DNA from 2 places in the Pedobacter aquae genome. Region 1 is predicted to be linked to the other one. Evidence: riboswitches for the same ligand, from Rfam matches in the RefSeq annotation. Region 1 holds a riboswitch; the other holds the start of a gene.

Region 1 (16,290 bases):
TGTTTTTGTTTTAAATAATTATATGTCTCTATTTGCGAACGATGAGGTTCTTTATCACCAGTTTTATGGTATTTATTGTTGTTAAGATGATTGATTTCTCTGGCTTTGGTATTATCCATTAATTGGATATCTATAATATCTCTTATTTCTTGTTTGATAGCCTCATCATAAATAGGAAAACCTACTTCAACACGATGATCTAAGTTTCTAGTCATTAAATCGGCAGATAAAAGGAATACTTTTTCTTTACCTCCATTAGCAAAAACCCATATACGGGCATGCTCCAAATATTTATCTACAATAGATATTACTTCTATATTTTCGCTAAAGCCTTTTCGCCCAGGAACCAAACTACACATGCCACGCACTATCAATTTTATTTTTACACCTGCATTGCTAGCTTCGTAAAGCTTTTTGATGGTTTGCTCATCGGCAAGGGAGTTCATTTTCAAAATGATATAAGCCGTTTTACCTTGTTTAGCAGCTTTAATTTCCTGATTGATAAGGGCAAACAACTTAGGCCTGGTTTCTAAAGGAGAAACAATTAAATGTTTATAATCTTTAGAAATAACTTTCTTATTGATAGCGATGAACAATTTACTTAACTCTTCTGTAATTCTGGGGTTGGCGGTAAATAAGCTATGGTCGCCATAAATACCTGCTGTTTTCTCATTAAAATTACCTGTTGCTAAATTAGCATAATGCACCTTAACACCTTTTTCTATACGGGTTATCAAACAAATTTTAGAGTGTACTTTATAACCTGTAATACCATAATTAACCAATACGCCTTCTTCTTCTAGCCTATTTGTCCAATAAATATTAGCTTGTTCATCAAAACGGGCTTTAAGCTCAACCAAACAATTTACTTTTTTACCGTTACGTGATGCGTTGATGAGCGCATTAATTACCTTTGAATTTTCTGCTAAGCGATATAGTGTGATATGTATTTGTGTAACTTTTGGATCTATGGCGGCTTCCCTTAAAAAGTGGATGATATAATCAAAAGATTGATAAGGTAAGCTGATGAGATAGTCTTTTTGCTTAATGAGCTCGAACAAACCTTTAAAATAACTTAAGCCTTTTACCGGTAGTGGTGTTTGCTTTTTATATTCTAAATTCTCTAAGCCAACATTAGGAAAACTTATAAAATCCTTAAAATTATGGTATCTATTACCGGGAATTAAGCTCTCTGAATTCAGATTCAGTTTTGCCACGATGGTTGATAGCATATCCATAGGCATAGCAGTATCATAAAGTAAACGCATAGGTTTACCTTTTTTACGCTTTTGCAAGCTTTTAGATAAGGCTTCAATAAACTTATCACTAACGGTTTTATCTAAATCTAGTTCAGCATCTCGGGTAACCTGTATAGAGTAAGCTTCAATTTCATCATAATCAAAAATGAAAAAAACATCATCTAAACAATACCTAATAATATCATCAACCAGAATAATAAATTTTAGATTATTGGTTTCTGGCAGAATTAAAAACCTACTGATACCCTCTGGAAGCTCTACCAAAGCATATTTTACTTTAGTTTTCTTATCTTTTCTTGATAGCTTAACTAAGAAATAAATGACCCTATCTTTTAACTGAGGAAAAGGCTGTTTTTCATCTAAAATAATAGGGACAATAGCAGATAAAAGCTTATCTCTAAAATACGATTTTACGAAAGCTCCTCTGCTTACGTTCAACTGCTTATCATTAAGGATAAAGATTTTATTAGTAGAAAGTTCTTTTATAATATCCTCATACAAAAGATTAAACTTCCTTTCCTGCTTGATAACGATGTTTTTTATCTGGTTAAGGATTTTCTTTGGGTTATAACCTAACTCCTCTTCTACCCTATCCACTACGGTTGTTAACCTATTTAAGGTAGCAACACGTACACGGTAAAACTCATCAAGATTAGACGAAAATATTGCCAAAAACTTAATACGCTCTATCAAAGGGACAGTTTTATCGGCAGCTTCTTGCAGAACCCTGTCGTTAAAATAAAGCCAACTAATTTCTCTGTTTAAAATTGGAGGTTTACTATTTGTCATGTATTGTTTACCACGAAATCCAAAGCTGCAAAATTTAATGTTAACTGTGTGTTAATTATAAACACAGCTAAGCCATTGCTTCGTAAGCTTTAACTCTTATCAAAATTGATGCAGAAAAACCTATTTTTCTATTCTGTTTTCTTAGTAGGTGCTTTGCTTACTTTTTTTGCAGGTGCTTTGCTACTTGTTTTTACTGCCGCAGCCTTAGCAGGAGCCATAGGCTTTTCTGCACTTTTTTTAGTTGCTACAACTTTTGGTGCAGGTGCTTTTTTTATTACAGTTTTAGCTGGAGCTACTTTTGGAGCTGCTTGAACATCATCTAAAACTACTTTAGCTGGGTTCACAACTTCTTTTTTAATAATTTCTTCAATATCAGCAGCCTTGTTATTTACCTTTTTAACCGCTTTAGCGATTACTTTTTTTGCCTTTTGGGCAGATTTTACGGCATTAACTTTAACATCTACTTTTTTTACTTCGGCCTTTTTAGGCTTAATATCTTTTACGCTTTTAATTTTTGCAGCTAATTTCTTAGCTAATAATTTACTCGCTTTTTTTAGCTCTGAGCCAATATCTTCGGCATCATGTCCGAGGCTTATAATAAAATCTTTAAGCTTGGCTTTTAAGTTTACTTCTAATTCGCTTTTAAGCTGTTTTTTAACTTTTCTATTTACCCCTTTAGTTTTTGATGCTTTCATAATAATTTTGTTTTATTTAAATCTATCTTTAAAAACTCAATTAATCAAATTAAGTTTTGTATGCCATCATTTGATATCGTAAGTAAATTAGATAGCCAAACATTAGATAACGCTATCAATAACGCAAAAAAGGAAATTTTAAATCGTTATGATTTTCATGATTCTAAAAGTTCTATAGAATTGGATAAGAAAACCAATGCTTTAACCATAATTACAGAGAACGATATGCGCTTAAAAGCTATTATTGATTCTATTATTTCAAGAATGGTAAAGCAACATTTAGATCCTAATGCTTTAAACTTAGAAAAACCTCATTACAGCGTTTCAGGTAATATGATTAGGAAAGATATTGATGTTAAAGAAGGTATTGATAAAGAAACAGCTAAAAAGATTGTGAAGAAAATTAAAGATTCTGGACTTAAAGTACAGGCTTCTATTATGGAAGACCAAGTAAGGGTACAAGGCAAGAAAATTGATGATTTACAAGCGGTGATTCAACTTTGCAGAGGCGATAATTTTGGGCAACCACTGCAATACATCAACATGAGAAACTAAGTATGGAAAAAACAATAGCGGCATCAGATTTAATTATTAATGCTGATGGCAGTATTTATCATCTAAACTTAAGACCAGAAGATATTGCCGATACCATTATTACTGTTGGCGACCAAGAAAGGGTGCCTGAGGTGAGCAAGTATTTTGATAAAATCGAGCTCAAAAAAGGCAAAAGAGAATTTATTACGCATACAGGTTATATCGGTAAAAAAAGAATTACCGTTATTTCTACCGGTATTGGTACTGATAATATCGACATTGTTTTAAACGAATTGGATGCGCTTGCTAATATTGATTTTGAGCAAAGACAAATAAAAGAAAACCATAAAACTTTACAAATTATTAGGCTAGGAACATCAGGAAGTATAAATAAAGATGTAGAAATGGGCAGTATTTTAGCTTCTTCGCATGGTTTAGGCTTAGATAGCTTGATGCATTATTACGAAAGAAATCTGAACAATGAAGACAAAGTTTTAGAGCAACAAGTTAAATCCTCTCTTCAAGATTTAGGTTTATCTCCTTATTTAACATCAGCTTCAGCTTCTTTATTAAATACTTTAGCTGCTGATATTCCTAAAGGGATAACAGTAACGGCTCCGGGGTTTTACGCTCCACAAGGCAGAAAAGTAAGAGCAAACAATAAAATCAATAACCTTATTGAAAGACTAACCAGCTTAAATGTAAGTAAATACCAAGTCACCAATTTAGAAATGGAAACGGCGGGAATTTACGCTCTTGCCAACGCTTTAGGTCATGAAGCTATTTCTATCAATGCTATTTTAGCCAGTCGATTAAACTTTGAATTTGCTGCTAACCCTGCATTAATTGTAGAAAATATGCTAAAAAAGGTTTTAGAAAAACTAGCTTAATGCTTTAACGTAATTTAAAAACAGCGCTAAAGCTTCTCTTTTTTGAGTATCTAAAGGATAATCTATTTTATGTAGCAGATAGTCTTCCAAATCAAAATTAGCTCGCATTTGCATGGTTTTAAAGACTTCTTTACGGTTATCTAAACCATGTTTTAAGGCATCATTAAAAGCATTAACAAATTTCTCAGGCAACTTTTTATTGCTTACCCAAGCGGCAAAAACAAAAGGCAAACCTGTGAAATTTTTCCATTCTTGAGCCAAATCATAAGCATAAGGATATTGATTTTGCTTACCAAAAGTACGGTCGCCAATTTGTACAAAGGCTGTTTTAGGATGTTTAAGTTCACCATAATCTACAGCATTAATCAACCTTACTGGATTAACCTTAAAATAATGTTTTAACAGTACAAAGGCTAAATTATTTGAGGTGTTAGACTCGGGGTCTAATTGTAGAAATTCTATTTCTTCTACCGGGCAGTTGCTAAAAATATAAACCGAGTTTACTATACCATTAGCACCTATGCAATAATCAGAAACTAAATGATATTCTGGCAATTTCAATAAAGACGCCACAGGAATTAAACCTATATCAGCTTCATCATCTATTAATTTTTGAGCGCACAATGCCGGATAATCTACCGTTAACTGTATTTCTTCTTTAACAGGATGATGCGCTAAACCATAAATAAAGGGTAATGTATTGGTATAACTAACCGCAGAAACTCTTATCATCTCAAAATAAAATCAAAACCTATAAACCCTGCTCTTCTAAATGCGCCAAACTATTAAAAACTTCTATCTCAAACTGCTCTCCATCATAGTTTAAAACATATAAAGAAGTATTTTGGTGCGGATAGGTATCCATCTCAGATAATGGCTTTTTCATCAATAAACACATTAATAAACGTATAGCTCTGCCATGCATACAAATTAAAACCGTGTTTTCATGGTCTTGCTTAGTAATATGATTCATGGCTGCTGCTTGTCTTACATAAACCTCATTGGGGCTTTCGCCACCTTCTGGCTTCACATCATAATGCCCGGCAGCCCAAGCCTGTATTAAATTAACAAAAGCCTCTCTTAAAGCTGCATTGCTTTTTTGACCTTCATAAACACCCCAAGCCAACTCATCTAAACCAGCTAACTGCTCCCAAACTAAGCCGTCATTAATAAAGTCTTTTACCGTTTGATGTGTTCTTTTTAAGGTTGATGTATAAAGCTTATCAAAAGGAATATTTTTATATTTTTTATAAAAAGCTTCACCTTGCGCTATTCCTGTAGCATTTAAATCAGAATTTACTCCCCTGCCTTGTACAATCCCATCTTTATTGAAATCTGTTTCACCATGCCTAATGATGTAAAGCTTTTTATTTTTCTTCTTATCCAAACTCTATATTTTTAATTAATAACGGGTAAAGCGTAGTATTTTGGTTTTTCATCCTCGGGGAAATCAACATTTTCAAAATCATTGATGATGTTGTATAAAGTATCTCTTTCAACAGGCTTTTTACCAACTGCTTTAATCAATTTCACTAAATCTTTAGTGCTCATGGCAGGGTTTTGCTCCTCGGCACCAGCCATCGAATAAATTTTTGTAGTATCGTCTAAAGTACCATCAATATCATCTACACCAAAATTAAGCGATAGTTGAGCGGTATTTCTACCTATCATGGCCCAATAAGCTTTGATATGATCAAAATTATCCAGATAAATTCTAGAGATAGCATAGTTTCTTAAATCCTCAACTACTGTAGATTCTGCTACATGCGACATTTGGTTATCTTGGTTTCTAAATTTTAACGGAATAAAAGTTTGAAAACCGCCTGTTTTGTCTTGCAATACTCTCAATTTTTCTAAATGGTCTACCCTATGCCAATATTCCTCAATATGGCCATATAGCATGGTTGCATTAGAACGCATTCCTAATTTATGCCATTCTTCGTGTATTTGCAGCCACTGTTCTGCATCACATTTATCTTTAGCTATTTGCTCTCTTATTTCCGGATGAAAAATTTCTGCACCACCACCTGGCATAGACTCTAAGCCGGCTTCTTTCATCATACGCATACCAGTAGCGTAATCTACTTTGGCTTTTTTAAAGATGTAATGATATTCTACTGGAGTAAGTGCTTTAACATGCAACTCTGGGCGATGCTTTTTAATTGCGGTAAAGAAATCCATATAAAATTTCATATCATATTGCGGCAATACACCGCCTACTATATGAACTTCTGTAACAGGCTGCTCATCATAAGATTTTACAATGGCCATCATTTCCTCCATGGTATACTCCCAGCCTTCTGCCTTTTCTTTGATCAAACGAGAATAAGAGCAAAATTTACAATCATAAACGCATAAGTTTGTAGGCTCTATATGGAAATTTCTATTAAAATAAGTAACGTTTCCATGCTTCTTGGTTCTGATATAGTTTGCTAAAACACCTAGATAGGATAAATCAGCTTTTTTGTATAAAAGAACTCCTTCTTCAAAACTTATTCTCTCTCCGTTTTGTACTTTTTTGGCTATTTCTTTTAAAGAAGCCTCAAGATGAGCATCTTGTAAAAGTACTGCGAGTTGATGGTCTGCGTTCATGTGATGAATTTTGTCAAAATTAACAATTAACAAGCTTTTTTTTAGTTTACTTAATGTAAAACAAACACTTTTATATTAAGTTTACTTTCATATTTAAAAGATGATGAATTTAGAGACCATAGCCATACATGCAGGCAACAAAGTTGATGAAGCTACTAAAGCAGTTGTACAGCCCTTAATTTTGTCGAGCACTTTTGAAAGAAGCAATGGCGAATATCCTGGTGGATATATCTATTCCAGAGCAGATAATCCTAACCGCAAGTCTTTAGAACGTGTTTTAGCTTTATTGGAAGGCGGTGAAGATGCTTGTGCTTTTGCCACAGGTAATGCAGCTGGCATGTCGGTTTTTCAAGCTTTAGCACCTGGCTCTCATATCATTTGTCCTGATGATATGTATCACGGACTAAGAAATCAGCTTAAAATATTGTTTAAAGGGATTTTAACTTTTGATTTTATTGATTTTACCGATTTATCTTTAATAGAAAGCACCATAAATGATTCTACAAAGTTAATATGGGCCGAAACACCATCTAACCCTTTATTAAAATTAGCCGATATTGCAGCTATAGCGGAAATTTGTAAAAAGTATCAACTCATATTTGCTGTTGATAATACCTTTGCAACGCCTATTTGCCAGCAACCTTTAACCTTAGGTGCACATTTAGTAATGCACTCTACCACCAAATATTTAAATGGCCATAGCGATGTTACGGGTGGTGTCATCATCACTAAAAATAAAGACGAATTTTGGGAGAAGATTAGAACCGTACAAGGTTTTGGCGGTGCAACCCCCTCTCCTTTTGATTGTTATTTGATTACCCGCGGCATTAAAACTTTACCTTACCGGATGCGTGGCCATGTAGAAAACGCTGTTAAATTGGCTGTTTATTTAGAAAGTCATCCTGCTGTTGAAGCTGTTTTTTATCCCGGTTTAGCATCACACCCGCAGCATAATTTAGCAAAAAAACAAATGTTAAGCTATAGTGGTATGCTTTCTTTTACTTTAAAAGGTGGTGAAAAAGCCGCTTTTGATTTGATAAACGGATTGAAAATATTTACTCAAGCTACAAGTTTAGGCGGAGTAGAAAGTTTAATAGAACACCGTTATGCAGTAGAAGGTCCGGATACTAAAACGCCAAAAAATTTACTAAGAGTTTCTGTTGGCTTAGAACATATTGATGATTTAATTGCTGATTTAGCTCAGAATTTAGACCACCTAAACTCTTAATTATCAGTAAAATAAAAATTAGTTCAAAATTTTATTTGGAAAAGCAAAATAAACAAACCTATATTTGAAATATTATTTGGTTTAAATACCAAAATCAATTCCTTTCAAAAGGTCTTGATTTATAAAGAAGTGGTGAGAGAATAGGCTCTAAGACCCACTGGCAACCTCACAAAGATTGTGAAAGGTGCCAAATCCTACCCCGAAAGGGAAATATAAATATTTAAAGACATGAAAAATTTAAAATTCTTCTTACATCAAACTTATTTCCTACTAAAAGGAAATCAAAATTCTTATGTTTTACAATTTGCTGATGCAAGCTGTAGCATGCGTTGTTATATGTGCTAATTCTGGCACTTCTTTATCTCAACTAACAACAATTTTATTTTATTATTCACAATCTTAACATATTACACAATGTCTAGTCAAAATTTAAAATTTGAAACACTACAATTACATGCTGGTCAACAAGTAGACCCAACAACTGGTTCAAGAGCAGTTCCTTTGTACCAAACTACTTCTTATGTATTTAACAGTTCAGAACATGGCGCCAATTTATTCGCTTTAAAAGAGTTCGGGAATATTTACACCCGTTTAATGAACCCTACTACCGATGTTTTTGAGCAAAGAGTAGCAGCTTTAGAGGGTGGTGTAGCAGCTTTAGCGGTAGCATCAGGGCAAGCGGCTCAATTCATCGCCATAGCAAATATTATCCAATCTGGAGAGAACTTTGTTTCAACAAGATATTTATACGGTGGTAGCTATAACCAATTTAAAGTACAATTTAAGAGGTTAGGTATAGAAGCTCGTTTTGTGAACGAGGAAACTCCTGAAGCTTATGAAGCTTTGATAGACGATAAAACTAAAGCTATTTACCTAGAAACTATTGGTAACCCAGCGTTTAACATCCCTGATTTTGAAAAAATATCGGCTTTAGCTAAAAAACACGACCTTCCTTTAATTGTAGATAATACTTTTGGTGCTGGCGGCTATCTTTTTAGACCTATTGAGCATGGCGCTAATGTGGTGGTAGAATCTGCAACAAAATGGATTGGCGGACATGGCACAAGCGTTGGCGGTGTTATTGTTGATGGCGGAAATTACAATTGGGGAAATGGTAAATTCCCTCAATTCTCTGAGCCATCAGAAGGTTACCATGGTTTAGTTTTCTCTGATGTTTTTGGAGTTAACGGTCCTTTTGGCAACATCCAGTTTATCATTAGAGCAAGAGTAGAAGGTTTAAGAGATTTTGGACCTGCCATTTCTCCGTTCAACTCTTTCTTATTGATTCAAGGTTTAGAAACCCTTTCTTTAAGAGTACAAAGACATGTTGATAATGCTTTAGAGCTAGCAAAATGGTTAGAAAACCATGATGCAGTACAAGCAGTTAACTACCCTGGTTTAGAATCATCTCCTTACCATACTTTAGCTAAAAAGTATTTAAAAAATGGTTTTGGCGGAGTATTATCTTTCGAGCTAAAAGGCGATAAAGAAAACGCCATCAAATTTGTTGATGCACTTAAACTAACCAGCCATTTAGCCAATGTGGGCGATGCAAAAACACTTATCATACAGCCTTCTGCAACTACACACCAACAACTAAGTGCTGAAGAGCAATTAAAAGCAGGTGTTACTCCAACTTTATTAAGAGTTTCTGTAGGTATAGAGCATATTGATGACATTAAAGCTGATTTTGCTCAAGCTTTTGATGCCATTAAATAATTTTCAAATCCTTTTTAATTGATGATTGCGATGAGTATAAAGACATTTCAATATAAAAAGCAGTTTAAGCTAGAAAGTGGTAAAAGACTTAAAAAGCTAAACATAGCTTACCATACTTTTGGTAAGCTAAATGCTGATAAAAGCAATGTAGTATGGGTTTGTCATGCTTTAACCGCAAATTCTGATGTATTTGATTGGTGGAAAGGCCTGTTTGGCGAAAAAGATTTATTTAATCGGGAAGAGTATTTTATTGTTTGTGCTAATATTTTAGGTTCTCCTTATGGCACTACAAATCCTTTATCAGTAAATGAAACCACCAAGCAACCTTATTATTTGTCTTTTCCAAAAATCTCTATCAGAGATATGGTGGAGGCGCACAAACTTTTAGCGCAACACTTAGCAATTGAAAACATTGAGGTTTTAATTGGAGGTTCTTTAGGTGGCCAACAAGCTTTAGAGTGGTCTGTTTCTGAAGCTGATAGAATTAAAAACCTAATTGTTTTAGCTACTAATGCACAACACTCTGCTTGGGGAATTGCTTTTAACGAATCGCAAAGATTGGCTATAGAAACCGATAGAACTTTTTATACACAAGAAGCGAAAGGTGGGCAAAAAGGCTTGAAAACAGCTAGAAGCATGGCTTTATTATCTTACAGAACTTACAACTGTTATGCTGATAAACAAGCAGAAGCGTCTAACGAAGTTATAGATTTATTTAAATCTTCATCCTACCAAAATTATCAAGGAGAGAAATTGGTAAAAAGATTTAACGCCTACAGCTATTGGTATTTAACCAAAACTATGGATAGCCACAACTTAGGAAGAGGAAGAACAAGTGTAGAAGCCGCTTTAGCAAGCATAAAAGCAAATACTTTAGTTATAGGTATAGCTTCTGATATTCTTTTCCCTACACATGAGCAAAAATTTATTGCTAAGCATATTGAGGAAGCAGAATATCATGAAATTGATTCTTTATACGGGCATGATGGCTTCTTGCTTGAGGTTGAAAAGCTTGAAAATATTATTTCTAAGTTCTTAAGAGAAAAATCTTTAGAAAAAAAACAAAGCAGCTTACAAGTTGCTTAAATAAAAAAACCGATTAGGAAGAAGCTAATCGGTTTTTTTTATACTAGGAAGTTTAAACTTAAATTTCTCTATGGCTATCCCACTGCTCTAGGTAATCGGCTACTTTTTTCACAAACATACCGCCTAGTGCACCATCAACAACCCTATGGTCATAAGATAATGATAAGTACATCATGTGTCTGATACCTATCATATCGCCATGTTCTGTTTCTATCACAGCTGGTTTCTTTTTAATAACACCAACTGCTAAAATAGCTACTTGTGGTTGGTTGATGATTGGCGTACCCATGATATTACCAAAACCACCAATATTGGTAATGGTAAACGTACCACCTTGAATTTCATCGGGCTGTAGTTTATTAACTCTGGCTCTTGCAGCTAAATCATTAACGGCTTTGGTTAAACCCACCATATTTAGCTGGTCGGCATTTTTAATTACCGGTACAATTAAATTTCCGCTTGGCAAAGCCGTAGCCATTCCTATATTGATATCTTTCTTTTTGATGATTTGAGAACCATTTACAGAGATATTAATCATAGGCATATCTTTAATAGCCTTAGCAACAGCCTCAATAAAAATTGGTGTAAAAGTTATCTTCTCGTTTTCGCGTTTCTCAAAAGCATTTTTTACTTTATTTCTCCATTGCACCAGATTGGTAACATCGGCCTCAACAACAGAACAAACATGAGCAGATGTTTGCTTACTGTTAATCATATGATCTGCAATAAGTTTACGCATTCTGTCCATCTCAATAATCTCATCATGACCACTATAGGCAACTTTAGATGTAGGTTTAGAGGCTGCCGGTTCTTCCTCAACTGCTTTTGGCTGCACAGGCATTTGTCTTTCTTCTACTATGGGTTGAACTTTATTTTCAACTGATGACTGCGGATTATTTCTCTGATTCTTCTCTGCTATATAATTCAGTAAATCATTCTTCGTTACTCGGTTTTCTGCACCTGTGCCTTGTATTTTATCAAGCTCGGCTAAATCTAAACCTTCTTCCTGAGCTATACTTTTAACTAAAGGAGAATAAAACCTTCCTGATTCTGAATTTTGGAAGCTTGGCTCTTCTTTTTCTGCCTGTGCCGGGATAAAGGGAACTTCTTCTTCTTCTTTTTCAATAATCTTTTCTTCTGCTACAACGCTATTCTCCGCAACAGGAACTGATTCTTGTGCTTTTGGTTCGTCTTGCTGAGCTTCTTCACCAGCTCCTTCAATTTCTATAATGGCAATTACATCACCAACTTGTGCCACCTCATTTTCAGCAAAAAACTGTTGTATTAGCTTACCTTTTACTGGTGAAGGTACTTCAGAATCAACCTTATCTGTAGCTACCTCCAATACAATATCATCTATTTCGATGTTATCTCCAGGGTTTTTCTCCCACTTGATAACCGTTGCTTCCGCCACACTTTCGCCCATTTTTGGCAATAGTAATTTGTATTGAGCCATAAGAATTATTTATCGTTTATAACAAAAATAACAATTTGATTGATTTTTATGCTTGATGTTGCTTAAGTAATCGTAATAAAAGATTTAGCGCCGCAATAGCCGACCTCTCTATATTTTGTAAGCGTTTATTACTAAAAGTAAATTTCTTGGCAATAGTTTGCTGTTGATGCGCAACGGCTATCCAAACTGTACCTACAGGTTTTTCTGCTGTGCCGCCATCAGGACCTGCAATGCCACTGATTGCTATAGCGTAATCACTATTAAAATTTTTAATGGCTCCGTTAGCCATTGCTGTAACTGTTTCTTCGCTAACAGCGCCATAGGTATCTAAAGTTTGACTACTTACGCCTAGTTGCTTCACTTTTAAAGCATTAGCATAAACAATTCCTCCGCCTAAAAACACTGAAGAAGAGCCCGAATGTTGGGTAAGTAAATGAGAAAGATAACCTCCAGTACAGCTTTCTGCAACGCTAAGGGTAAGTTTATGCGTATCCATTAAATTTAAAATGGCTTTTTCTAGAGGTATATCCTCATCGGCAACCCAGAAATCTTCTATCTCATTTTTAATGAGTTTGGCAAAATGCGCTACTTCTTGCTGTGTTTCTGGAGTAATACCTGTTACAGTGCTTAATCTTAACCTTACAATACCCAATTTGGGTAAATAAGCCAATTTAATATAAGCCGGTAAACTATCCTCTATGTGTGCTATTTTTTCGGCCAAGAAAGACTCGCCAATTCCCGCTGTTAAAATAGTTTTATGGTATATAGAAGGTAAATTATAGGTGGCTTTAATCAATGGCAATATTTTATCTTGCATTAAAGCCATCATTTCAAAAGGCACACCAGGCATAGAAACAATTATCCTATCCTCATTTCTAAATAACATACAAGGGGCAGTACCATTCTCGTTTAAGATAACTTCGCAATTATCTGGCACCATGGCTTGTAGCTTATTGAGATCGGTTACTGGTGCATTATATTTCGCAAAAATAGAAGCAACTTTATCTAAAGTGGGCTGGTGCAAGACCATCCCTCCGCTTTTATAAAACTCTGCTAATGTCTTCTTGGTAATATCGTCTTTTGTAGGACCTAAACCGCCAGTAATCAAAATAATATTAGCTCTTTTCTCTGCCTCACGAAGTGCTTCTTTAATATGCTCGGCGTCATCAGAAACAGATGTTATTTGTTTTACCTTAACCCCTATTTTATTGAGTTCTACAGCCATCCAGGCCGAGTTTGAATCGATAATTTGGCCTATAAGAATCTCATCGCCAATGGTAATAATTTCTGCAAGCATATGTTTAGAATCTTTGGATTGCGTTGGTTGTACGCTTACTTAATTTTAAGTCTTGAAGTATGGATGCCTTAACTCTTAAATTAACGCTGTAAAATTTATAAATACCAAAAGGACTCCAATTGATAGATAAATCCCAACAGTGTAAATCTCTATAAATAGCAAAAGATGTTGGACTAATAGCATTAGAATTAAAATCGTAACCAGATGAAAATTGAACTTTCCATTTTGGTGTTAAATTAAAATCGCCATTAGCATTAAGGGTTTGTACCACATCTTTATCAAAACCTGTATTGATATAGTTGAAATTATAGAAGAAACTTAAATTCCAAGGGATATTAAAATCAACAAAAGCATTAGCGTTTCTACTTATTTGTTGTAACTGTGCAGCTTGTTGCGGACTGACCCTGTTAAATAAATCGCTGTTTTGGTTTGGCGGATTATTGGTTTTGTTATTTTTGCCTAGAGTGGATGAGTTTAAACTATAATCAAAAGAGAAACTAAAGTTTTGTAAACGTGGTAAACTACCTTCTTGCCAAGTATATCTATCTAATCTTCTACCTCTTAAAACACCATTAAACTCTTCTGTTTCGTAAACGTAAGGATCTAAGACCCCAGTAAAACTAATACCTAATTTCTCGGTAAAAAAGGTTCTTCCTGAAAAAGAAAGCGTTGAAAGTTTAAAGCTATCTGCTAAGAAGTTATAATTACCATTAATATTTAGACCTTGAAGGATTGGAATCTTTTTAACGCCACCATTAGTGGTATCCTTTGAATTCCTCACCTTCATTTCTATATTGTTCTCTAAACCAAATGTCATAGCGGCTTGCCTACCCAAACCTGGCCCTCCGTAAATACTATTCTCGAAAATAGAATAGCGTTGTACATCTCCCGCTTGGTTAGATCTCACATCCTGATAATAGCCATATTTATCCTGACCAAAATCTGGACGGTAGGCAATACCTACGTTAGGTGTCATCACATGTCTAATGGCTGCAACTTTACCTTTTTTAAAATTAACCATACCATAAATTTTGGTTGATATTTGCGTACCAACAGAATATTCGCTAGCTCTTCTAAAACCTTGAATGGTATCTATAGCTAAAGAATCTTTTGTACCGTTAGCTGTTGGAGCCAATATGTAGTTTTTGCGAATGGTTTGTAAATACCAACGCTCATTATAAGATACGTTTTGGCTAAACTGGAAATATTTAAATATCTGTGATGATAAAGAAACCGGAATGCTATGCTGTATACCTGTTCTTACTTTTCTTAATGCTTCTTTGGTAAACAGCAAAGAATCTGTTGTTTCTAATTGGTTATCAAAATTTAAATTGTAACCAACCGCAATTCTTTGATACCATTTTTGCTCGCCTATCCTATCCTTTTTATCAAAAGGATTGATGGTAGACATACTAAAATTTAGAGTTGGTAAGCCTAAACGTATTTGTTTGGTGGTTAAATCTTGACTGTGCGACAAACTTGTACTTAAGTTAAAGGGAGAGTTTGCCCAAGTTTTAGAGTATGAAATACTAGAGTTTAAAGTGTTTTGAGCTATTTGAGCAAAATCTTGAACACCACTTTGTCTAAAGTAAGATGAAGAACCCGCATTTACTGATGCACTAAAATTGGTTCCTGGTCTGGCATTTGGATTTTGTGTATGAGACCATCTGATGTTGAAGTTTTTACTTGGATTTTCATATTCTGGCGTACCTTCTACCCCAGATTTTGTAGAAAAGAACGAGAAGAATAAGTTACCATTATATTTATATCGTTTGGTATAATTACTGGTTGCATTTGTCTCATAAGAGCCTTTTGAGTAAACACCACCTCGTAAAGTTAAATCCCAATAATCATTTAAACCTACATAATATCCAAAGTCTTTTAAGAAAAACCCTAAACGAGCATCTTCACCAACATTAGGAAGTAACACGCCCGAAACTCTTTTATTTGGCTTAGGAAAAAAACCAAATGGTAGAACAAAAGGAAGCGGAACATCTTCTATCACTAAATAAGCCGGGCCGGTAACAATAGTTTTTTCTGTAGCAATACCTTTAGTAATGATGATACCAAAGTGCTGATGAGGATCTGGAAGATTACAGGTGGAATAAGTAACCCTTTTCATATGCACCTCATCATTCTGTTGCTTTTTAATTCTTCCGCCGGTTATAAAACCTCCATCTTGCTCGGTATATACCTGATAAATTTTCCCTTTAGAAGTTTTAAAATTAAAAAAAACAGAATCGGCGGTAAGCGTACCTTGAGATGGATCTTTAAAAATAGGTAAACCAGAAAACTTCCCTACAGAATCTATCGTCCCTTTAGCAAAAATGGTATTATTCTTTTGATCTAGCTTGATAAAGCCCGCATCTACTTCACGTTCACCATAAACAACTTTTGCTTTTCCGTACAAATAAATAATATTGTTTTTAGCATCATAAAAGGTAGAATCTTCTGCTGTAGCTACTATTTTATCATTAATTGCATTTTTATTAGAATTTTTCTTTGCAGAATCCGTTTGGGTAGAATCTGTAGATGTAATGGCGTTAATATTTGTTTTTAACGTGTCCACCTGCCCAATTGCATCATTTGTTAGTAAACAAATGTGTATTATTGCGCCAATACAGGTAAAAATTATATTAGTAAATTTCAAAATTCAATATGAATATTATTTTTGTAAGCAAGGTAAACGAAAAACGTTCAAAATTAATGAAAATTACAACATCCAAAAGGTTTATTAGCTGTATT
Region 2 (16,290 bases), 850 kb from region 1:
CTTATCCGCTAACGGTAGAAAATACTTTGCCAACCCTTCAAATTATAGATAATGATATAGCTCTAATTACCCTGAATGCACCACTTTCTATTACAGAAGGTAATTTAGGCGACGTCTCTTTTGCCGATTTCACCATTACCCTAAACAAAGAAACCGCCACAGCATTTAACATAAATTTTGCTAGCGCAGATGACCAAGCTAAAGCCAGCGACCAAGATTATATTCCGCTTGCTGGGGTTTTAAATTTCAACGGTACTGCTGGCGAAGCTAAAACGGTAAGAATTTCTATCAACGGAGATAGAAAAATAGAAGCCAATGAAGCCTTCAATTTCTTGATAAGTAACCTTAGCACCAATTTTGGCAATAGGTTAAGCTTTGCACAAACGCAAACATCGGCCACAATTATAAATGATGATAATAGCAATATCACCATCACCAAAGAAGATGGTGAAGAAAGAGCCGATGGCACTAAACCAGCTATCTTCAAATTTAATTTTGATACCGATGTTACTGTAGACCAAAATATAACCATTCCTTATACTTTAAGCGGATTGTCAATTGGCCAAGGGACAGATTATACTGGCGCTATCAATGGTAATATTACCATTCCTGCTAATAATAATGAGTTTATTTTAAACCTTCCGGTGATAGACGACCAAGAGGTAGAACTTACAGAAAATGTAATTTTAACTACAGGCTTAGTGGCAAGTTCTTATCCAATTTTGGTTAATAATTCGGGTATTTCTTTAGCTATTTTAGATAATGATGATGCTACTCTAACCTTAATTGGTCCGGCTCCTATGAACGAGGGCAATGTAGGTACAGCGCCTTTTACCTTTACAGTAAGTTTAAATAAAAAAGTTTCTACTCCGTTTACTGTAACATATAAAACCCTTGATGGTACAGCTACAATTACCGACCAAGATTATACCTTAACCAGCGGTAATTTAAGCTTTAATGGCAATGCAGGTGAAACCATCAATTTTACCGTTGATGTAAAAGGCGACCGTAAAATAGAAGCCAACGAGGTTTTTAGCATGTTATTAGATTCGCTATCAGAAAACTTTAATAACCGTTTAACGCTTGTTAATCCTACTGTAAATGCTGTTATTAATAATGATGATTTAGGAGATATCACCTTATCATCCCTAAACGGAAAAGAAACCGGAGCGCAAAAGGGACAATTTATTTTTAGTTTACCAGCAGGTGTTACGGTAGATAAACCTGTACAAATCAACTACGTATTATCTGGTTCTGCTGCTGCCGGGACAGATTATAACAACCCAGCAGCAGGTAGTGTAACCATACCTGCCAATACAAATAGCGCTATTTTAGATATTAATGTGATAGATGATACGCTGCTTGAAGAAACAGAAACCGTAGTACTAAGCGTAAATAATGTAATGAGTGATTATAATCTTCAAATGCGAAGCAGTATAGATACTTTAAGCATAGAAGATAATGATATTTCTACCTTAACCATTAATGGTCCTTTAAGTATTACAGAGGGAAATACAGGAACTAAAACCCTCACTTTTGAAGTTAAATTAGACAAAGCCGTAGCTGCTAATTTTACGGTTTACTATCGTACACAAGATGCTACTGCCAGTGTGGTTAATAACGATTATCAAAGTCTTACAGGTACTTTAGCTTTTGCTGGTTTAGCCAATGAAACTAAAACCATTGCCCTTACCATTAATGGCGATACTAGAGTAGAAGGTACCGAGTTTTTTGAGCTTTGGTTAGAAAACTTAAGTCTTTCTTATGACGGTCGATTAAGAATTTCTGGTTCACCTAGCAGAGGAATTATTTTAGATGATGATAATAATCCGCTGAATAAAACACTAATTATCACTAAAATTGATGGCGAAGAAGGTGCAAACAATGCTTCTTTTAGCGTAGCTTTCCCAAGTGGCGTAACTTTAGATACCGATACCGAAATATTCTACACTTTGGGCGGTACGGCAATTATCAATCAAGATTTTCAAACAGCCGCCACAGGTAGCTTAATCATCCCGGCAGGGCAAAATAGCGTTACTTTAAATCTTACCGTTACAGATGATGCTATTGTAGAAGATACCGAAACCGTTTCTTTGATAACAGGTAATATCAATAACAGCAACTATCAAGATATTGTGGTTGCTAATTCGCCATCAACACTTCAAATTAAAGATAATGATGAAGCAACCTTAACCCTAGAAGCTGCCCAAATTACAGAAGGCGATAATGGCGTAACGCAAATCAATTTCGATGTTGTTTTAAATAGACAAACTTCACGTGGTTTTGATGTGAGTTTCCGTACTGCTGATGCTACCGCTACGGTTGCAGACCAAGATTATATCGCAAAAGCAGAAACTATTGCCTTTACAGGCGATGCTAACGAGCGAAAAACCATCACCATCACCATCAATGGAGACATTAATATAGAGCGAGACGAACAGTTTAATCTTATGCTAGAGCCTCTGGTAGATAATTTTAATAACCGTTTAAGCATCCCTATCCATACTGTTACAGGCACTATTCTAAACGATGATGATGCGCAGGTAAGCATTACCAAAACAGATGGCACAGAAGGTGGCGCCCCAGTAAGTTTTATTTTTAGCTTACCGCCAAATGTGCTTACAGATGAGCCTATCCAGATAGATTATCAGCTTGCTGGTACTGCTTTAGCTGCCGGTGTAGATTATAGGGGTGCAAATACGGGTAGTATTACCATAGCACCTTATCAAAACAGCGCTACACTTTCTTTACCTGTTGTAGATGATAACTTGATAGAAGAAGATGAAACCATCAGCATCAGCGTAAGCGCTTTAAACACCCTTTATAGTGCTGCTATTACTTTAAATCCACTTATTCCAACAGCTATCATTAGAGATAATGACGAAGCTACCCTAAGTATTAATGGTCCCATCAGCGTAAACGAAGGAAATACAGGCACAACAGCTTTAACTTTCATAATTAGCTTAGATAAAAATACAGGTAGAAGTTTCAGCATCAATTACGCAACGGCCGATGGTAGCGCTACGGTTGTGGCTAATGATTATATTCCACGCAGTGGCACACTTAATTTTGCAGGCAATGCATCAGAAAGTTACCCTGTTACTGTATTGGTTAATGGCGATAGAAATATCGAGCAGACAGAAGATTTCTTCGTGAATTTACTAGGTTTAACCGATAATTTTAACAATCGTTTAAAAGTAGCAGGTTCGCCAGCCCGAGGAATTATTTTAGATGATGATAATATCCCGGCGAACAGAAGCATCATGATTACTGCTTTAAATGGCTCTGAAGATGGTACAGCTGTAAGGTTTAGATTTAGTTTCCCGCCTCAGGTAGTGAGTGATGTTGCTACAACCATTCCTTACGCTTTAACAGGTACTGCAACTACCAATGATTATACAGGCGCTTTAGCCGGTACAGTTACTATACCTGCCGGGCAAAATAATGTATTATTAAGCTTGCCTGTTGTTAACGATGAAATTATTGAAGGCAAAGAAACTTTGATTTTAACTGCCGGAGCGGTAATTAATAACAGTTTTAATGGGATTACGGTAGTAAACTCGCCAGCCCAAGCAGAAATAGAAGATAACGATACAGGCCATTTAAGTATCCAGAATATAGAGCTAAACGAAGGTAATTTAGGAACAAGCGAAGCAGTTTTTACGGTTAGCTTAAATAAACAAACCAGTTTACCTTTTACCTTAAGTTTTGCTACCGCAGATGCCACAGCCACCTCTGCTGATGCTGATTATGTGCCTATTAGCGCACAATTAAATTTTACAGGTAATGTTAATGAAACAAGAAATATACGTGTTCTTGTTAATGGAGATAGAAAACTAGAAGCTGATGAAATATTGAGAGTAGCTTTAGGAACTTTATCAAACACATTTGAAGGAAGGTTAACGCTGCAAAATTCATCGGCTACGGCCACCATAAAAAATGATGATACTGCTGTAATTACAGTTACTGGCCTTAATGGGGCCGAGGCAGGCCAGCAAGCGGCTAGGTTTATTTTTAGTTTCCCTGCCGGAGTTACCGCCGATATTCCCACCGTTATCAACTACACTTTAGGTGGTACGGCTACAGCCGGAGATACAGATTATAGAGGCTCTGTAAATGGAGTTATCGCTATTCCTGCCGGAGCAGAAAGAGCAATTTTAGATTTACCTGTTATTGATGATGATATCATTGAGGAGGATGAAACCATTAGTATAACTATCAATTCTATCAATAGTAATTATAATAGTAGTATAAGTTTTAACCCTGTTTTACCAACCCTTAGAATTATTGATAATGATGTTGCTACCTTAAGAATAAGCGATGCCATTAGAATAAACGAGGGAAATAATGGCACAACCCCATTTAATTTTACCGTTACGCTTGATAAAGCAACTGGTAATAATTTTACTTTAAACTACGCAACACAAGACGGCTCTGCAACCAATGCCGATAATGATTATAATGCCGCTACCGGAGTTTTAAGTTTCGCCGGAACTGCCGGAGAAATCCGTACCGTTACCGTTTTTGTAAACGGCGATTTAAAACTTGAAGGCAATGAGAATTTTAATTTCACCATTTCTGGCTTAAGTAACAATTTTAATAATCGGTTAAGCATTCCGGTAAATAGCAGTATGGCTACCATTTTAAATGATGATGAAGGTATCATCACCATTTCTAAAATAGACGGTACAGAAGGTTTGCAAGATGCAAGATTTACTTTTAGTTTACCTCCGGGCGTAAATTCAGACCAACCTATCAATATCACCTATCGTTTGGCGGGTACAGCCGGCAGTAGTGATTATACAGCAAATCCGGCAACGGGTAGTATGGTTATCCCGGCAGGGCAAAACAGTGTGGCGCTGCCATTAGCTGTAGCCGATGATTTGGTTTTAGAAGAAACAGAAACGGTAGCACTTAATAACATACAAATAGCAAACGCTTATAACAATCTGAGCTTAGCACAGCCTGTACCAGTGGTTAATATTTTTGATAATGATGTTGCCAAGCTTACTATAACTGCCCCGGCACCAACTTTAGAAGGAAATTTAGGTCAAAAGAGTTTTAACTTTAACATCACTTTAGATAAAGCAACCGACCGTTCTTTTACCCTAGACTATAATACTTACGATATTTCTGCTACAACCGCCAATAGAGATTATGAAAGCCGTACAGGCAGAGTTTCATTTGCAGGTTTTGCTGGCGAAACTAAAACCATTGCCGTACCTGTAATTGGCGATATAGAATTAGAAAATAACGAGACTTTTGGTTTCAAAATATTTGACTTATCAACCAATTTTGCAGGTAAAATGATTTTGGGTAATGATGCTAGTGCTACCATCCTAAATGATGACATTGGTCCTGTAGCTAATGATGATAGGATAAGTACTTTAGAAGATACACCTATTACTTTTTCTGTTACCGATAATGATTTCCATGCAGATGGAATTAATACAGCAAGTGTAAATGTGGTTTCTAACCCGCAAAAGGGCAGAGTGCAAATGATGCAAAGTGGCAAAGCCATTTATACTCCGGCTTTAAATGAGTTTGGTTTTGATAGCTTTACTTATACCGTTAGAGATGCTTTAGGCAGATTATCTAATATTGCTACAGTGATTATTACCCTTGTAGCTGTAAACGATGCCCCTATAGCTTTAGACGATGAGTTTTATGTGAAAAAGACAGTACTATAAGAGCCAGTGTTTCACTTAATGATAGTGACCCAGACCAAGACCCGCTACGTTTTAGCGTATTACAAAGCACTTCCAAAGGTAGTTTAGCCCAGTTTGATGAATCTGATGGTTCTTTTATTTATATCCCTAATCGCAATTTTAAAGGTATAGATAGGTTTACTTATATCCTAACAGATCCATCGGGATTAAGAGATACAGCTACGGCAACATTATATACACAGCCAGTGGTTACTGTTAGTCTTACCCCAAGCGTGTCTTTATTAAATGAAGGTGATACCTTAATTGTTACAGCTAAACTTACCGAGTCTTTATTTCAAGATGTAAATTTTGTATTGAACTTTGCAGGAACTGCTACACAAGATAAAGATTACGCTTTAAGCGGAAATTTTGATACCATGATGATTCCAGCAGGAGACACCATTACCACGCAGAAATTTAGTTTAGTAGCTCTAAAAGATTTCTTAAAAGAAGGACAAGAAAGCGTTGAAATTTCTATCGTATCGCCAGACCCAGCTGCTTTTGTAAGAATTGGTTCGGGTACAGATGTTATCATTACAGATTTTTATCCGGAAGATAAACCTATTGGTCCAGAAGAAAATGGAGAAATAAATCCAGATCCTTACATGTCTCCTAACGGCGATGGTTTAGGGAACGAGAAATTTATCATTTATAACATAGAGCGTTTCCCTGATAATGAGGTTGTTATTTACAACCGTTGGGGGAATGAAGTATACAAAACAAAAGGTTATAATAATAAAGACAATGCATTTGCAGGGTTTTCAAATATTGGTATATTAGCTAATAGCCAAAGCCCTGTAGTTGACGGTGTTTACTTCTTTATGATTTATACAAAATCTGCAGATGGAAAGCAAAAAGCTAATAAAGGTTACGTCATTATGAGAAGATAATCATCTCGTATTTAAAGAAATTCATATTAGCGGTAACAATACAGGGCCTTTATCGTAAAATGTTAATCAAAGAGCTATTATATGTTTTGTATGATATGCTCTTTATCGCATAGGTATGAGGTTATTACTACTCGTTTTATTACAGGTATTATTGGTATTGCGTGTACAGGCACAACAAGAGGCTATGTATACGCAATACATGTTCAATACTTTGGCTATTAATCCGGCTTATCCAACACTAGACGAATCTCTATCTGTTACCGCTTTATCTCGTCACCAATGGGTAGGTTTTAAAGGAGCACCTAATACCCAAACCATATCTATCCACTCGCCTTTAGGTACTAGCGAAACTTTTATTGGAGGTTTATTAATTAATGATCAAATAGGTGAGGTTATCAAAGAAACTGGGGTTATTTAACTTTAGCACAAAGGGTTCAGATTGGTTACGAATCTTACTTAGCAGTAGGTATAAATGGAGGGTTGAGTAGTTTTAGAGCTAATTTTTCTGAGAATTATCCATTTAGTCCAGAGTCTTTTAACGACCCGGCCTTCCAGAATGTAAGTAACCTGAGAGGTAATTTTGGCGTTGGCGTAATGCTGTTTTCAAGCAAATATTATGTAGGCTTGTCTTCTCCACATTTTTATAATAGAGACTTATCAGATTTTGGCCAGCCACGTATTGCTGGTCGTTATAAACCACATTTTTTACTACAAGCAGGCTATCTTATCAACCTAAACGATATCTTAAAATTAAAACCCAACATCTTAGCCAAATATGTAAATGGTTCGCCTTTACAGTTTGATATTAATGCGAATATGTTAATAAGCGACCGTTTGTGGTTAGGGGTTTCTTACCGTACTTTAGACTCTTTTGACGCCATGGCATCTTTCTTTGTTAACCCAGATTTCCAGGTGGGTTATGCTTTTGATTTTACCAATACCCGTTTAGCAACCGTACAAAAAGGTACTCATGAGATTATGGTAAAGTTTAGGATGCCTGTTTTCGGCAGAGACCATACGGCTTGTTATTTCTAAGAATTAGCTCAATTTTTTAGGCACAAAAAAAGCCACATGAAAAATGCGGCTTTTGAAGAATATCAATAATTTTTATTTGAAAATTGCTTCTGCAATTTGTCTTGTTTGTTCTGGTCTTCCCATAGTATAGAAATGTAAAACCGGAGCGCCAAAGTCCATCAATTCTTTACATTGCTTAATCATAAACTCGGTACCAACCTGCTTTACATCTTTAGGGGTTTTACAGCTTTGTACAGCCTCGCATAAATCCTCGGGTAAATCTATATGGAAAATTTTTGGCAAGTTAACCAACTGGCTTAATGCACTTATAGGTTTTAAACCCGGTATAATAGGTACGTTAATATCGTTTTCGCGGCATTTCTTTACAAAATCAAAATACTTCTGGTTATCAAAAAACATTTGGGTAACGATGAAATCTGCACCCATTTCTACCTTCTTTTTTAGGTATTTGAAATCTGTAGATAAGTTTGGTGCTTCAAAATGTTTCTCGGGGTAGCCTGCTACACCTATGCAAAAATCACTTTTATACTCGCTCTCTACATCCTCATGTAAAAACTTACCAGCATTATGGTTTTTTACTTGAGCTAATAAATCTGTAGCATAAGCATGGCCACCTGGGGTAGGTATAAAAGAAGCATCTGCTTTACGGGCATCGCCTCTTAAAACCAAAACATTATCAATACCTAAAAATTGTAAATCTAATAAGGCATTTTCTGTTTCTTCTTTGGTAAAACCTCCGCATATTAAATGTGGTACGGCATCAACCTTGTATTTATTTAAGATGGCAGCACAAATAGCAATGGTACCTGGCCTTCTTCTGTAAGATAATTTTCTAGCAGACCGTTTTCTTTTTGTTTGTAGATATAATCTTCACGTAAAGAAGTTACATCAATAAAAGGAGGCTTAAACTCTAAAAGAGGTTCTATGGCATCGTAAATCCATTGGATACTTTGCCCTTTAACAGGAGGTAAAAGCTCAAAAGAGAAAAGCGTTTTACCTTTTGCGTTTTTTATATGATCTGTAATTTTCATTTTTGCTGTTCAAAATTATCTATTTGTTTCAGGATTTACCTGTTCAATTTCTTTTTTCTGCTGACTGGTTAAAAATACACCCATAATTACCAGTACAGAGCCAAAGAATTCTTGCAAAGTAAAGGCTTCATTTAATATTAACCAACCTAAAAATATGGTTGATACTGGTCCTACCGTTGCTACTATAGCACCTTTATTTGCACCAAGCAGTCTAATACCTTCCATCACTAAAAATGTAGGTATTACGGTACTGATGATGGCTAAAGCAAATCCGTAAGCATAAATGGTCCAAGAGTAGCTTAATAAGGAACCATTTCCTAAGATTAAATAATGTGCTATAACGTATAAGCAAGAAATCATCATGGCTAAGCTATTAAAATTTACCGAACCATATTTTTGGATATACTTACTACCAAACACCAAATATAATGCATAAGTTATAGCACTGATAAAAATAAAAATAGCGCCTTTTATGCTATTTGCTGTGCTGAAAATATCGTTATTATAAACAATAACCAATAAGCCTATATAAGTGATGATAAGTGCCTTTGTAATTTGTAAGGTGATTTTTTTCTTGAAAAACAGATAAGAAAAAATAACCACAAAAGTGGGGTAGCTGAAAAGTATAATACGTTCTAAACCAGCAGTTACATAAGCTAAGCCCATGAAATCAAACAAACTAGCGATATAATAACCTAGAAGCGCAAGACCACAAATGATGGCAATATCTTTCCCAGATATTTGTTTAATGCTATTGTTTGGGTTTTTACGATGATTTAAAAAAGCAATCAACATAAAAAAGGGTAAAGAAATAGCAAAACGTAGGGTTAACAAAGTTAATGCATCAACCGGAGCCTCTTGATAAGCCAGCTTAATCATAATCGCTTTCGCCGAAAAGCATATCGCCCCTGTAGCAATGAGGAGAATACCTTTTGTAGAACTAATTTGATTTGGCATTTTGGTTTAGTTTGTTAGGGTTTAGTTTGTTAGTTTGTTAGGGTTAGTTTGTTAGGGTTTAGTTTGTTAGGGTTTAGTTTGTTAGTTTGTTAGGGTTTAGTTTGTTAGTTTGTTAGGGTTTAGTTTGTTAGTTTGTTAGGATTTAGTTTGTTAGTTTGTTAGGGTTTAGGTGCTTTCTTGGTGTTTTGGAATCTTATAAATCCATTAATTAGTTTTCCAACGTGTTCAATGCTTTGGAGCGTTTTATTAAAATCGACTTCATTTATAAAATGCAAATCTTTTGAAATATGTATTTGGGTTTCTAGTTCGTAAAGAGAGCCTCTAGCGATAGATAAAAAGTGGATAGTTTCTTTTATATGTTGCCTCCCACAGCCCTCTGCAATGTTAGATGGAACAGAAACTACACATCTTCGCATTTGAGAAATAATACCGAATTGTTCTTCTTTAGGAAAAGATGCAGTTACATGATAAATATAAGCCGCTAAATCTTTAGCCTGTTTCCAAACATCTAATTCTGTATACTTTTGATAACCAGACATATTTTTAACTTTCTAACCAACTAACAACCCACCCAACTAACCATCTAACCAACTAACAACCTAACCATCTAACAAACTAACCATCTAACAACCTAACCACCTAACCATCTAACCATCTAACCATCTAACCACCTAACAAACTAACCATCTAACAAACTAACAACCTAACAACCTAACAACCTAACCATCTAACAACCTAACCACCTAACCACCTAACCATCTAACAAACTAACCATCTAACAACCTAACCACCTAACAAACTAATACCCCAAATTCGGGCTCAGCCACTTCTCAGCGGTTTCTAGGTCTAAAGCTTTTCTTTTAGCATAGTCTTCTACTTGGTCTTTACCTATCTTGCCTAAACCAAAGTATCTGGATTGAGGGTGTGCAAAGTAAAATCCGCTTACCGCTGCGGTAGGGTACATGGCTAAACTTTCTGTTAGTTTTATGCCAGTTGTTTGTGTAGCATCCAAAAGATTAAATAAAGTAGCTTTTTCTGTATGATCTGGGCAGGCTGGATAACCCGGTGCTGGCCTTATACCCTGATATTTCTCCTTTATCAGTTCTTCATTATCTAATTTTTCTGCTTTAGCGTAAGCCCAATAGTCTTTACGAACCATTTCATGTAGCTTTTCCGCAAAAGCTTCTGCCAATCTATCGGCTAAAGCCTTGGTCATGATGCTGTTATAATCATCAAAATCGGCTTCAAATTTAGCTACCAGCTCATCGCATCCTAAACCTGTTGTAACTGCAAAACCACCAAGATAATCTTGTAAACCTGTTTCTTTAGGCGCTATAAAATCTGCCAAAGCATAATAAGGTTCGCCTTTTGGTTTTTCTGCTTGCTGACGTAAAGTATGTATCTTGATGGTCTCTGGTGCTGTTTCTTGTTGCTCTTTTAACACACAACCTTCTTCTGTAAGTTGATATTGTAAATCCGGCAATTGTTGATTTTCTATGGTTAATTCAATATCATCATCGCCAACGGTAGCAGCCGGCCAGAAACCAAATACAGCTCTTGCTTTTAGTAATTTCTCATCAACTATACGTTTTAAAAGAACTTGGGCATCATCAAACAATTTTTTAGCCTCAATACCTACATATTTATCATCAAAAATTTTAGGATAAGAACCTCTTAGCTCCCAAGTATGGAAAAAAGGAGACCAATCTATATAAGGTACCAGCTCTTCTAAGGGATAATCTTCTATTACTTTAGTACCTGTAAAAGTAGGTGCGCCAGCAATAGGCAAAGACCAATCTATCTTAAATTTCTCTTTACGGGCTTCTTCAATAGCAACCAAGCTTTTATCAACCTTCTTTTTGTTGTAATTATCTCGGGTTGTTTGGTAGTCTTCTTTAATTTTTTCTTTGTAAGATACTTTCGTCTCAGGGTTTAATAAATCGCTGCAAACGGTTACACTTCTTGAAGCATCTAAAACATGTACGGTAGCCCCTTTATAATGTGGGTCTACTTTTACAGCAGTATGTATTCTTGAAGTAGTTGCGCCGCCAATTAATAAAGGAATATCAAAACCTTCACGTTCTAGCTCTTTAGCAAAATGAACCATTTCATCTAAAGAAGGGGTGATTAAGCCGCTTAAGCCTATGATGTCTACCTGATGTTTTTTAGCTTCTTCAATGATTTTAGCCGCAGGAACCATCACACCTAAATCAATAATTTCGAAGTTGTTACAAGCTAATACAACACCTACAATATTTTTTCCAATATCATGCACATCTCCTTTTACAGTTGCTAATAATATTTTACCGGCAGAGCTGCTCTCGCCTTCAACCTTTCCTGCTTCAATGTAAGGCATTAAGATGGCAACGGCTTTTTTCATTACCCTGGCAGATTTTACTACCTGTGGTAAGAACATTTTTCCTTCGCCAAATAAATCACCAACAATGCTCATACCAGCCATTAAAGGACCTTCAATAACATCTAAAGGTTTAGCATATTTTAATCGGGCTTCTTCAACATCAGTATCTAAATAATCAATAATACCTTTTATTAAAGAATGAGATAACCGCTCTTCTACAGTGCCTTTACGCCATTCTTCATCTTTAACCAGTACTTTACCTTTATTTTTAACGGTTTCTGCGTATTCTACCAAGATTTCTGTAGCATCTGGTCTGCGGTTTAAGAGAACATCCTCAACTTTTATTAAAAGTTCTGGTTCAATTTCTTCGTACACTTCCAGCATCCCAGCGTTAACAATACCCATATCTAAACCAGCTTTAATGGCGTGGTATAAAAATGCCGAGTGCATGGCCTCACGTACAGGGTTATTTCCGCGGAAAGAGAAAGATATGTTGGAAACACCACCACTTACTTTAGCGTGAGGAAGGTTTTGTTTAATCCAACGGGTAGCCTCAATAAAATCAACAGCATAGTTGTTATGCTCTTCTAAACCTGTAGCTACAGTTAAAATATTAGGGTCGAAAATGATGTCTTGCGGAGGGAAATTTAACTCGTTAACCAAAATATCATAAGAACGTTTACAAATTTCTTTTCTACGTTCCAGATTATCGGCTTGACCATTTTCATCAAAAGCCATTACGACGGCGGCAGCACCATATTGCTTTATTTTATGCGCATATTCTTTAAACTTTTCTTCACCTTCTTTAAGAGAAATAGAATTTACGATGCCTTTTCCTTGTAAACATTTTAAGCCAGCTTCTATAACCGTCCATTTAGAAGAGTCTACCATGATAGGTAGCTTACTGATATCGGGCTCGGCACCAATAAGGTTTAAAAACTTGGTCATGGCAGCTTCAGAATCAAGCATACCTTCATCCATGTTTACATCTATGACTTGCGCACCACCTTCTACCTGCTGACGAGCAACGGATAAAGCGCCTTCAAAATCCCCACTTAAAATAAGCTTGGCAAATTTTGGCGAACCTGTTACGTTGGTACGCTCTCCAACATTTACAAAGTTGGTTTGTGCGGTAATATTAAAAGCTTCTAAACCTGATAATCTTAAATAAGGAGCTTGTTGCTGAGGGACTCTTGCTGGATGTTGTGCAGCAAAATTTGCCATTTTCTGAATATGGTCTGGCGTAGTACCACAACAGCCACCTATAATATTGATAAAGCCCGATGCTAGAAAATCATTCACCAATGTGGCAGTTTCATCTGGAGTCTCATCATAAGCACCAAACTCATTAGGTAAGCCAGCATTTGGATAAGCAGAAACAAAAACATCAGAAATTTCTGAAAGCTCTTGTACGTAAGGACGCATTTCTTTAGCACCCAAAGCACAGTTTAAGCCTATAGATAAAATATCAGCATGGCGAACAGAGTTCCAAAATGCTTCTACGGTTTGCCCAGATAATGTTCTTCCGGAAGCATCTGTAATGGTTCCAGAAATCATGATTTCGAGCCTCACCCCCGACCCCTCTCCAAAGGAGAGGGGAGACTGGTTGGCTAACTTATCGTTTAATTCTTTTTCGTAGCGTTTGATAGCAAAAATTGCAGCTTTTGCATTTAAAGTATCAAAAATAGTTTCTATCAATAATACATCTGCGCCACCATCAACTAAACCTCTTACCTGCTCGTAATAGCATTCTTCTAGATAATCAAAAGTGATGGCTCTAAAACCAGGGTCGTTAACATCCGGAGAGATAGATAAAGTACGGTTGGTAGGGCCAATAGCACCGGCAACAAATTTTGGCCTATCAGGATTTTGAGCTGTAAATGCTAAGGCAACTTCTTTAGCTATTCTAGCGCCTTCATAACTCAGCTCATAAGAAAGATCTTCCATCTGATAATCAGCCATAGAAATACGCTGAGTGCTGAAAGTATTGGTTTCAATAATATCAGCACCAGCTTCTAAATAAGCCGCATGAATAGCTTTGATAACATCAGGACGGGTAATGTTCAGCAAATCATTATTTCCCTTAACATCGCATGGGTGGTTTTTAAATCTTTCGCTTCTAAAATCCTCCTCCGTTAGGTTATAACGCTGTATCATGGTACCCATGGCGCCATCTATCACTAAAATTCTCTTTTTTAATTCTTCTCTGATATTCATTTTATCGTATTGCGTAGAGCGTATTGTGAAGTGCGAATACACGTAATTGAATGGTATTCAATACGCAATAATCACCTCTCAATACTTATTAGCTTATTTAGAAAAGTCAGGATTTTTGGCATTTAGACTTTCACTTATCTTTCCTAGAGTTGCACCCTAAGTAGAATGTAGCACCTTGTAAGCACAGGTTGCTAAGACTTCGTAGGGTCTAATCCCTCCGTCTTTCTCTATAAGCGCTGCAAAAATGATGATATTTTTGGTCAAAAGCAAATATTATCCTTAAGGTAAATGCTTAAAAGACATTAGAAAGATAATTGTATTTGTAATGATAAAAAGGAGCTATCTCTCAGAAGGAAAGTTCAGAAGCGAGACTTCTAATACAGTCTTTTCGTCAATTGTTCTTCAACGCGTTTAAAAAACTGTAAAGGTTTTAATTGTCGCCAGCTTAAATCGTCTAACTCGCCGCCAAAATTGATGTAATAATCAATGTTATTGGTTTTAAATTCATCAATAACATGAGGTCTAAAATTAATACCTGCAATCCATCCGTCTTCTACATCCTGAAACCATTCTTCGTAATAACAATCATCAGATGAATGGAAATTTAACACGTTTTCTCCAACCAGAATAAATTTATTAATGCCTTCATTTATAATGCTTTCTAGTATTTCTCTTTTCAAAAGCATAATATCGTTGTTAATAGCATCATTCCACTCGCCAATAAATTCTATAATGGCGTATTGGCGGTCATAATCAACAAATAAAACTTTGAGATATAAGGTGTTAGACCCAAAGGTATCCCACTGTGGGTGAAGTAAATAATTATAGATTTGTTTGTCGTAATAAAACTCGTTGTATTGGGTTTCATAAAAGGGAGACCTTTCATCCTCTGCTGCTATATAATCATCCCTCCACTTAAAATAAGGCTCTATTTCATGCATAACTATTGTAAAGATGTTAAGAAAGCTTCCACTGCTTTTCTAACGTTTCCATATTTTTTTAATAAGTAACTTGCTTTTTGTTCGTCTAATCCAGTTTCTTCCATCACCATACGGGTACCTCTATCTACCAGCTTATTATTGGTTAACTGCATATCAACCATTTTGTTGCCTTTAACTTTACCTAATTTTATCATGACTGATGTGCTCAGCATATTTAAAACCAGTTTTTGCGCAGTACCCGCTTTCATACGGGTAGAGCCTGTTAAAAACTCTGGACCTACAATCACTTCAATAGGATATATGGCTTCTTTAGCAATGCTGCTGTTGTGATTACAAACTATACAGCCAGTTAAAATACCGTTTTGGTTAGCTGCTTTTAAACCAGCTAAAACATAAGGTGTTTCGCCTGATGCTGCAATGCCTATTAAACTGTCTGAGGAGTTGATTTTATAAGGTTTTAAATCTTCCCAAGCTTGCTCGGTATGGTCTTCTGCAAATTCAACAGCTTTTCTGATAGCGCTATCGCCACCAGCAATAAGCCCAATTACGGTTTCAAAGTCTACACCAAATGTAGGCGGGCATTCAGAGGCATCAACAACACCCAATCTGCCACTGGTACCGGCTCCAATATAAAATAAGCGACCGCCTTTTTTCATTTTTTCTACCACAGCATTAACCAGTTTTTCTATTTGTGGCAATGCTTCTTTAACTGCAAAAGGAACTGTTTGGTCTTCTTTATTGATGTTATGCAAGATTTCTTTAACAGACATCTGATCTAAATCATGATATAAAGAGGTTGATTCGGTGGTTTTACTCATAACGTATTAAGGTGGGCATAAATGTCGGTAAATAATCAGTTTTATTGAAAAAAATGTGCGCTTTTATAGACAAATACTCAACAGGGCATTATCATAGTTGAGGATAGCCTGTAGAAGTATTAAAATTTAAGATGCTATGAACTATAATCCGAACTTATAATCGAAGAGTGAATTTTTGGATGGTCTTTAAAATGTGTGGAACTAACCAAATTGGGAACAGTGTTTTTTCTAGGATAGGATATTGTTCAAATCTTGTATTTTTATCAGCAAAAACAATTAAAAATTAGCATCGCTTATATCAGCTTTAAATGACTCAATTTATATAAGAAAAACT

What was found. Region 1 has a riboswitch for S-adenosylmethionine ahead of FYC62_RS07445 (O-acetylhomoserine aminocarboxypropyltransferase/cysteine synthase family protein). Riboswitches for the same ligand answer to the same signal wherever they lie in the genome.
Region 2: it holds a riboswitch for S-adenosylmethionine, as region 1 does, so the genes downstream of both, metH (methionine synthase) here and FYC62_RS07445 (O-acetylhomoserine aminocarboxypropyltransferase/cysteine synthase family protein) in region 1, are expected to answer to the same signal.

What each region holds. Positions count from the first base shown of each region.
Region 1 is NZ_CP043329.1:1,703,811-1,720,100, forward strand. It holds gene ppk1 (polyphosphate kinase 1) at 1-2,048, opposite strand, end outside; gene FYC62_RS07410 (outer membrane integrity protein) at 2,177-2,743, opposite strand; gene FYC62_RS07415 (YajQ family cyclic di-GMP-binding protein) at 2,804-3,298, shown strand; gene FYC62_RS07420 (nucleoside phosphorylase) at 3,301-4,167, shown strand; gene FYC62_RS07425 (menaquinone biosynthetic enzyme MqnA/MqnD family protein) at 4,159-4,899, opposite strand; gene FYC62_RS07430 (histidine phosphatase family protein) at 4,919-5,554, opposite strand; gene mqnE (aminofutalosine synthase MqnE) at 5,566-6,759, opposite strand; gene FYC62_RS07440 (trans-sulfuration enzyme family protein) at 6,860-7,987, shown strand; SAM riboswitch class I at 8,104-8,206, shown strand; gene FYC62_RS07445 (O-acetylhomoserine aminocarboxypropyltransferase/cysteine synthase family protein) at 8,402-9,706, shown strand; gene metX (homoserine O-acetyltransferase MetX) at 9,737-10,792, shown strand; gene FYC62_RS07455 (dihydrolipoamide acetyltransferase family protein) at 10,851-12,248, opposite strand; gene FYC62_RS07460 (competence/damage-inducible protein A) at 12,295-13,545, opposite strand; gene FYC62_RS07465 (putative LPS assembly protein LptD) at 13,550-16,114, opposite strand; gene FYC62_RS07470 (N-acetylmuramoyl-L-alanine amidase family protein) at 16,204-16,290, shown strand, end outside.
Region 2 is NZ_CP043329.1:2,555,637-2,571,926, reverse strand. It holds gene FYC62_RS11330 (Calx-beta domain-containing protein) at 1-5,690, shown strand, start outside; partial or broken gene FYC62_RS18175 (Ig-like domain-containing protein) at 5,687-5,842, shown strand; gene FYC62_RS11325 (gliding motility-associated C-terminal domain-containing protein) at 5,942-6,598, shown strand; partial or broken gene FYC62_RS18170 (PorP/SprF family type IX secretion system membrane protein) at 6,714-7,633, shown strand; partial or broken gene FYC62_RS11315 (methylenetetrahydrofolate reductase) at 7,706-8,664, opposite strand; gene FYC62_RS11310 (DMT family transporter) at 8,680-9,621, opposite strand; gene FYC62_RS11305 (four helix bundle protein) at 9,780-10,160, opposite strand; gene metH (methionine synthase) at 10,421-14,197, opposite strand; SAM riboswitch class I at 14,329-14,433, opposite strand; gene FYC62_RS11295 (hypothetical protein) at 14,572-15,138, opposite strand; gene murQ (N-acetylmuramic acid 6-phosphate etherase) at 15,141-15,956, opposite strand.